DNA from 2 places in the Formosa agariphila KMM 3901 genome. Region 1 is predicted to be linked to the other one. Evidence: riboswitches for the same ligand, from Rfam matches in the RefSeq annotation. Region 1 holds a riboswitch; the other holds the start of a gene.
What was found. A riboswitch is a leader RNA that binds a small molecule or an ion and turns the genes downstream of it on or off. The one in region 1 is predicted to bind S-adenosylmethionine.
Positions count from the first base shown of each region.

Region 1 (4,443 bases):
TTTAACTAAAAACTTGTTAGAGCAAGGAAAGCAATTCGAACCTGGGTTTACCTTAGGAGAGCGTGCTGAAACTATAGAAAAACAAGAAGATGGGTCGTTTATTGTCACTACAAATAAAGGTACTCAACATCAAGCGCCAGTAGTTGCTATTGCAGGTGGTTTAGGGTCTTTTGAACCTAGAAAACCATTGATTGAAAATATTGCAAATTACGAAGATCACGGAGTAGATTACTTTATTAAAGATCCAGAAAAATATAGAAATAAACGTGTTGTAATTTCAGGTGGAGGAGATTCTGCTCTAGATTGGAGTATCTTTTTAGCCGATATCGCTTCAGAAGTAACACTTATTCACAGACGTAACGAATTCCGTGGCGCTTTAGATTCTGTAGAAAAAGTTCAAGAATTAAAACTTCTAGGGAAAATAAATTTAGTAACACCTGCAGAAGTTGTTGGCGTTGCTGGAGAAAATCATATTGAAGGTGTGACTGTTAAAAAAGCAGATGAAGAGTTTACAATAGATACAGATTACTTTATCCCATTATTCGGTTTATCTCCAAAATTAGGACCTATCGGAAATTGGGGATTAGAGATAGAAAAAAATGCAATTAAAGTAGATAATGCCTTAGATTATCAAACAAACATACCTGGAATTTATGCTATTGGAGATGTAAATACGTATCCAGGGAAGTTAAAATTAATTCTTTGTGGTTTCCACGAGGCTACATTAATGTGTCAATCAGCGTATAAAATTATTAATCCAGGTAAAAAGTATGTGCTTAAATACACAACGGTGAGTGGAATTGATGGTTTTGACGGTACACGTAAAGAAGCTCCAAAAGCAGTAGTACAAGCTATTGTATAAAATCTAATTTTAAATTAGTCGTTTTGTAAAATAGACTGTAAATTAGTTGAACTAATTCCGACTGTTATTTAAAATAATAAGGCGTTTTTTTATGATAGAAGATACAAAATTGCAAAATAAACTAGTTTCAAAAACATATAATGTTAGATTAAAAGACTCCATTGCAACATTCACAAAACATTTGTTTTATGTTATGTTCGACGATGAGCCTGCAACAGAATTACAGCATCTAGAGAATCTATTTCTAGACATGTGTAGAAAACTAAGTATAGACGATGCATTTAATATTTGGGAAACGTTTAAGTTTAATTTACCAAGTACAAGACGTCGTCTAGATTTAGATGCTATTGCTATCGAGCAGCATGATCCAGCGGCTAAAAGTCTAGAAGAAGTGTATTTAGCGTATCCTGGTTTTTATGCTATTGCAATCTACCGTTTAAGTCATGAATTACATAAGTTAAATGTACCAACTATTCCTAGAATGATGAGTGAATATGCTCATGGTATAACAGGTACAGATATTCATCCTGGTGCAGAAATTGGAGATTCTTTTTTCATAGATCATGCCACCGGAATTGTAATTGGAGAAACATCTATTATAAAAAATAATGTGAAGATTTATCAAGGGGTAACCTTAGGAGGTGTTCAGGTTAAAAAGAGTTTGTCTGCAACAAAACGTCATCCTACTATCGAAGATAATGTTATCATTTACGCCAACGCTACTATATTAGGTGGCGATGTGGTAATTGGTGCAGATACTATAATAGGTGCAAATGTTTGTGTTACAGTTTCTATTCCGCAAGGTTCAATCTTAACTTACCAAAAGGAGTTTAACATAAGATCTAGAAAGAATGATTAAATCTGAAAGTATTTTAGATCAAATAGGGAAAACACCTTTAGTAGAAGTTACACATTTACATGATAATAAAAATGTAAAATTATTTCTGAAATTAGAAGGAAATAATCCAGGAGGAAGTGTAAAAGATAGAGCTGCGTTTAATATGATAAACGAAGCTTTAAAGCGTGGCGATATTAAAAAAGGCGATACTTTAGTTGAAGCGACTAGTGGAAACACCGGAATTGCTTTAGCATTTATTGCGCCTTTATTAGGTGTGAATATGGTGCTTATTATGCCAGAAAATTCAACCGAAGAGCGAATTAAAACCATGCGTGCTTATGGTGCAGAATTAATTTTAACCTCTAGTGATGTTGGTATTGAAGGTGCTCGTGATTATGCCATAAAATTACATGAGGAGAAAGGCTATTTTATGCTGAATCAATTTTCGAACTCAGATAACTGGAAAGCACATTATAAAACTACGGGACCAGAAATTTGGGACGCAACCCAAGGTGAAATTACGCACTTTGTTTCTGCAATGGGAACTACCGGAACCATAATGGGCGTATCTACATATTTAAAAGAAAAAAATAAAAGCATAACTATAGTAGGAGCACAACCTAAAGATGGTGCTAAAATCCCGGGTATTCGTAAGTGGCCAGAAGCGTACTTGCCAGAAATTTTCGATAAAACTAAAGTCGATCAAGTTGTTGATGTTAGTGAAGAAGATGCCAAAATGATCACGCAGCGTTTAGCCAAAGAAGAAGGTGTCTTTGCAGGCATGAGCAGTGGAGGTTCTGTAGCAAGTGCCTTAAAAATTATAGAAAATTTAGAATCCGGAGTTGTCGTAGCTATAATTTGCGACCGCGGAGATCGTTATTTATCGTCCCCATTATTCGATAATTAGCATAATAATTGCTGTAAATATGAGGAAAATAAATATATATTACCTTTATTTGCAGCTTAGTTCATAATCATAATAATTCGTTATCACGAAAGGCAGAGGGGATAGACCCGGTGAAGCCTTAGCAACCCTTTACCACACTTAAAGAAGGTGCTACATTCTACTCAATGAAACCATTTTCAAAGGGGCAGATAACCCAAGAGAAATCCCTTTCTTTCCTGATGACATACTGATATAAAACATCAAAAATGTCAAATATTTATCAAGCCATACAAGAACGTGTTTTAGTACTAGACGGTGCTATGGGTACCATGTTGCAACGTTATAATTTTTCTGAAGAAGATTTTAGAGGAGAGCGTTTTAAAGATTACCTATCTTCATTAAAAGGAAATAACGATTTATTGTCGTTAACCCAACCGCAAGCTATTGCAGATATTCATCGTAAATATTTCGAAGCTGGAGCAGATATTGTAGAAACCAACACCTTCTCGGGAACAACAATCGCTATGGCAGATTACGACATGGAAGATTTGGTGTACGAACTTAATTTCGAATCGGCTAGAATTGCAAAGCAAGTAGCAGACGAAATAACTAAAGAAAACCCAGATAAACCTAGATTTGTTGCAGGTAGTATTGGTCCAACAAACCGTACTGCAAGTTTATCTCCAGATGTAGAACGTCCGGAATATCGCGCAGTAACGTTCGAAGAATTAAGACAGGCCTATCATCAGCAAACAGAAGCGTTGTTAGACGGTGGTGTAGATATGCTTTTAGTTGAAACTATTTTCGATACTTTAAATGCTAAAGCGGCATTGTTTGCCATAGATCAAGTACAAGAAGAACGCGGTATTAAAATTCCGATTATGGTCTCAGGTACGATAACTGATGCCTCTGGCCGAACATTGTCTGGTCAAACTGTTGAAGCATTTTTATTGTCAATCTCTCACATCCCTTTATTGAGTGTTGGGTTTAATTGTGCTTTAGGAGCCGATCAATTACAGCCTTACTTAAGTCGTTTATCTAACGAAACAGAGTTTTATACGTCTGCACATCCTAATGCAGGATTGCCAAATGCTTTTGGAGAATACGACCAAACGGCAGAGCAAATGCAAGAGCTTATCGAGAGTTATTTAAAAGAAAACATCGTTAATATTATTGGAGGATGTTGCGGTACGACACCAGAACATATTAAACTAATTGCAGAAGTTGCTGCAAAATATAAACCTAGACAAGCCGTTGTTAGCGCTTAATTGAGAATCGAAAAGAAAAAACAGCATGTCAAAAAATAATAAGCCTAAATATTTAAGTCTTTCTGGATTAGAGCCATTAATCGTGACTCCAGAAAGTAATTTTATAAATGTAGGAGAACGAACTAATGTTACCGGTTCTAGAAAATTCTTACGATTAATTAAAGAAGAAAAATTTGATGAAGCTCTAGATGTTGCCCGCGACCAAGTAGAAGGTGGTGCGCAAATTATCGATGTGAACATGGATGAAGGAATGTTAGATGGTGCAGAAGCCATGGTAAAATTCCTGAATTTAATTGCTTCAGAGCCAGATATTGCTCGTGTGCCTATCATGATCGATAGTTCGAAATGGGATATTATTGAAGCTGGACTTCAGGTAGTTCAAGGAAAATCGGTAGTAAATTCAATCAGTTTAAAAGAAGGAGAAGAGGCGTTTATTCATCATGCTAAATTGGTGAAACGTTACGGTGCTGCCATGGTTGTAATGGCATTCGATGAAGATGGTCAAGCCGATACCTATCAGCGTCGAATAGATATCTGTAAGCGTTCTTACGATATCTTGGTCGATAAAGTTAAGTTTCCACCTCAAGAT
Region 1 is NZ_HG315671.1:450,268-454,710, forward strand. It holds gene BN863_RS01835 (NAD(P)/FAD-dependent oxidoreductase) at 1-862, shown strand, start outside; gene epsC (serine O-acetyltransferase EpsC) at 954-1,721, shown strand; gene cysM (cysteine synthase CysM) at 1,714-2,607, shown strand; SAM riboswitch class I at 2,685-2,802, shown strand; gene BN863_RS01850 (homocysteine S-methyltransferase family protein) at 2,853-3,854, shown strand; gene metH (methionine synthase) at 3,880-4,443, shown strand, end outside.

Region 2 (4,443 bases), 1.4 Mb from region 1:
AAAGATGTGGTTACAGGCGATCAAATTGTAAGTTTTCCTATTCGTTTTACAAGTCATAACAATTATAGTGTTTTTAAAAACAGATATAGTATTTTAGTTAGGCAGTATGTGCAATCTGCAAATGCTTATAATTTTTACAGGATTTTAAAAGAACTTCAAGGTGACGATAGTGTTTTATTAGATAATCAACCTGGATTTATTCAAGGAAATATTAGTTCTACTACAAATGAAAACAAAAAGGTTATAGGATATTTTGATGTGTCTACAGTAGATTCTAAAAGAATATTTTTCAATTATAAAGATATCGGCATTGATATTCCTCCATATATCATTGATTGCGATGCACAAACCTTTGACAAATCTGAAACCGACGACGACGACAATCAGTCTCTTCAATTATATAATTATTTATCAAGTCAATATACAGTATACGATCATCCCGATGATTCGACGATTTACACCGTTGCAAAGCGAAACTGTATGGATTGTTCAGTATTTGGAACCAGTATAAAACCAGAATTTTGGGAAGATTAATAAAACATAAAACTATAAAAGTTACAATACTATTGTGCTTTTTAAATATTCTTGTTTACGGGCAAGTCAACGTTAATACATTAGATGCAATTCCTAGAGAAACAGTACATCTAAGTCATAATGCGAATACATTTTTGGTTGGTGAAACCTTATATTATAACTTTTACAGTTTAATTGAAAACAATAAACCAAGTAGTATAAGTAAGATTGGATATGTAGAATTAATTGGACAAGATGGAGACTTCCTTTTTAACCATAAATTAAAACTAGATGAGGGGCTCGGGTCTGGCGACTATTTTATTCCTGCTGATATTGAAACAGGACAATACAAACTCATTGCGTATACAAAATGGATGAAAAATGAAGATGCTGTTTTTATTAGTGATGTCTATATTATAAATCCATTTTTAAAACATTCTAATATACAAGACACCAAATCTATAGCTATTTCAAAATCTAAAAATAGCGCTGTAAATTCTAAACCAATAGAACCTACAGGTATTACAATAGAAACTAATTCGGAAAGTTTAAAACCTAGGCGTTTATCTTCTATTCGTTTAACAACGAACAACGTAGATTTATACAATGGAAATTATGCTTTATCGGTAAGAAAAATATCCCCATTAGAAATTAAAAACAACTCAACAGTTGAAGGTGAAAATATTATAAAATTAATTGATAGTTCTAATACATTACCTGAATTAAGAGGAGAAATTATATCAGGGACTGTTAAAAATAAATCGAATGATTCTTTGGTAAGAAATGCTGTTGTTTCTCTTTCTATTCCAGGTAAAGAGTTTATATTAAAGAATGTAAAAACAAACAATTCAGGTCGCTTTTATTTTAGTCTATCTGAGAATTATACGAGCACAGATGTATTAATACAAGTTATAGATAAAACAACGAACAGTGAATACAAAATTGTTTTAGATAATCCAGAAGTTTACGATTTTACTAATCTTCGCTTTGAATCTGTGTATTTAAATCCAAATTTAAAAGATTGGTTAACAACTACAAGTAAATATACCCAAATAGAGAATGCATATTTTAACTCTAAAAAAGATAGTATAATAAATAGGCTACCTTCTTCTTTGTTTTATGTTGAGCCAGATGTTGAATACGTATTAGATGATTACAAGAGATTCCCAACTTTAAAAGAAACTTTTGTCGAAATCATTCAATCTGGAGCTATTCGAAAAAGCAAAGGCTCCCTTAAATTTAAAGTACTTGAAGACCAAACAAGTTATTATTCTGGTTACGATCCTTTGGTGCTTTTTGATGGTATATTAATTCAGAATAATGAAGATATTATGAATTACGATGCTAGAAATATAGAACGCATAAGTATTTTAAGCGACACTTATTTTTATGGTCCTAGTGTTTATTATGGAATTATAGATATTAAAACAAAAAATGGAGATTTTGTATTAGAAGGTAACGCTGATAATAAAATATACCTCAATCTTGATGCTCCACTTAATTCTAAACTTTTTTATTCACCAAAATACGATACAGAACTAACCGCTTTTAATAGAATTCCAGATTATAGAAAACAACTCTTATGGCTGCCTAAATTAGTAATGGATACTAATTCCAAAAATATCGAATTTTACACTTCAAGTGTAACAGGAACTTACGAAATAGTGTTAGAAGGCTTCACGCTTTCAGGAAAACATGTGGTTATAAAAAAGACTATAGATGTTAAAGACTAATAATTACATAGTTTTCTTTTTATTCACCTGATTGATTCATTAAAAAAATTAACAGATTTTAAAGCTGTATTTCTGATTAAAACAAATACTTTTGCGCCCTTAAAATAATTATCAAGAATCTCAAGACAAGAGATAGCAACCTGCAATAACGAGCAAGGTGCTAAATAGATAAGCCAATTACTTGGAACACATGTTAACTCATCTTTCTACTTATTTGCTACTATAGTCTCTTAAAATTAATTATAATGGCAAACAGTAACTCCGGAACTCCTAAATTTTCAGCATTAATACCGCTATTCGTATTTGTATTTACATTTTTAGGCGTTGGTATTTATAAAGACGATTTTTACGCTTTACCCTCTCCTATAGCCGTAATTATAGGAATTATTGCAGCCTTTCTGCTCTTTAGACAATCAATAGATTCTAAAATAAAAACACTTTTAAAAGGGTGTGGCGATTATAAGATTTTAACCATGTGTTTAATCTATTTACTCGCTGGTGCGTTTGCAGCCATTGCTAAAGCAACTGGTAGTGTAGATGCTATTGTAAATCTAGGATTAGACTATATAGCGATTCAATATATTTATGTCGGTATTTTTATTATTGCTGGTTTTTTATCGGTGTCTACAGGAACTTCCGTGGGATCTATCGTCGCGCTAGCACCTATTGTAGTTAGTGTTGCAGAAAAGAGTAATGCCGATTTAGCCATACTGTGTGGAGCATTATTAGGAGGCAGTATGTTTGGTGATAACTTATCTATGATTTCCGACACCACCATTGCAGCAACACAATCTTTAGGTTGTAAAATGAGTGATAAATTCAAACAGAATATCAAAATCGCGTTACCTGCTGCATTACTAACTATTGCCGTTTTAATTTTTCAAGGTTTGGACTTAAAATCTGATGACAATACAACATTGCTTGTTCAGAGTTACACCATTATAAAAATAGTGCCTTACATACTTGTAATTATACTTTCAATAGTAGGTGTTAATGTGTTTGTAACCTTGCTTTTAGGCAGTGTATCTGCAGGGGTTCTAGGTTTAATGTATGGCGATTTTACATTGCTTGAAGCCACTAATATCACCTATACCGGATTTACAAACATGACCGAGATATTCCTATTATCGCTACTTACTGGAGGTTTAGCTGCATTAGTTGAAAAGCATGGTGGTATCGATTATATTTTAGTCAATATTAAAAAACGCATAAAAAACAAAACATCGGCACAATTTGGAATCGCCACCTTAGTCAGTGCCATCAATTTGGCCATTGCTAATAATACAGTATCCATCATTATTGCTGGTCCGATTAGTAAAACCATTAACGACGAATATCAATTAGATAATAAACGAACTGCCTCTATTTTAGATATTTTTTCATGTATTTCTCAAGGGGTATTGCCCTATGGTGCTCAAGTATTAATGATTCTTAGTTTTTCTAATCAAGGTTTAAATTACTTAGACTTGGTGAGCAATACGTGGTACTTGGTCTTTTTACTATTTTACACAGTAGCTTTTATCTGTTTCAAGCCATTAAGAGCATCTTAGTTCCTGAATTATAAGTATTAGAACACCTCAAGAACATGGTGCGTTATCACGTCAATTTTATCAGTGATAGTGCTAATAATTAAATACAAGCTTCCTTACATTGCGTGTAATTAAAAATAGATACCATGAAAACATTAACACTTACATCCATATTTTTTAGTGCACTATTACTAATTACATCTTGCGATAGCGACGATGATAAATCGACACAAATCCCCGATAACGACACTCCTGAAACAGCCGGAATTGGGTATTCAGAAACTAATGAAGACCCCACCAACATATATAATGCGATTACTGCGACTTTAAATGCCAATGATAATATTGGAATTGTTGCTGAAGTGAATCATTCTGCAAATGCTCAAAACGCGGGTTTAAGTCTAGATTATACAAGAACCGTGTATTTTGGAAACCCAGCTTTAGGGACACCACTTATGCAAGATAATATTCAGGCGGGTTTAGATCTTCCGCAACGTATTAGCGTCTATACAGATGAAGATAATCATACAGTTGTAACTTATAATTCTGTAGATTATATCATCAACAGACACAGTTTAGGAACAGTATCGTCTACCGAAATGATTGAAAATGCTCTAGCGAATATTGTAGAGTCTGCAACCGGTGAGGCTGTTGTTCTTAATCCTATA
Region 2 is NZ_HG315671.1:1,857,029-1,861,471, reverse strand. It holds gene BN863_RS08055 (DUF4249 domain-containing protein) at 1-534, shown strand, start outside; gene BN863_RS08050 (hypothetical protein) at 522-2,246, shown strand; SAM-I-IV-variant riboswitch at 2,350-2,447, shown strand; gene BN863_RS08045 (Na+/H+ antiporter NhaC family protein) at 2,492-3,796, shown strand; gene BN863_RS08040 (DUF302 domain-containing protein) at 3,922-4,443, shown strand, end outside.
Region 2: another riboswitch for S-adenosylmethionine. It lies ahead of BN863_RS08045 (Na+/H+ antiporter NhaC family protein); the one in region 1 lies ahead of BN863_RS01850 (homocysteine S-methyltransferase family protein).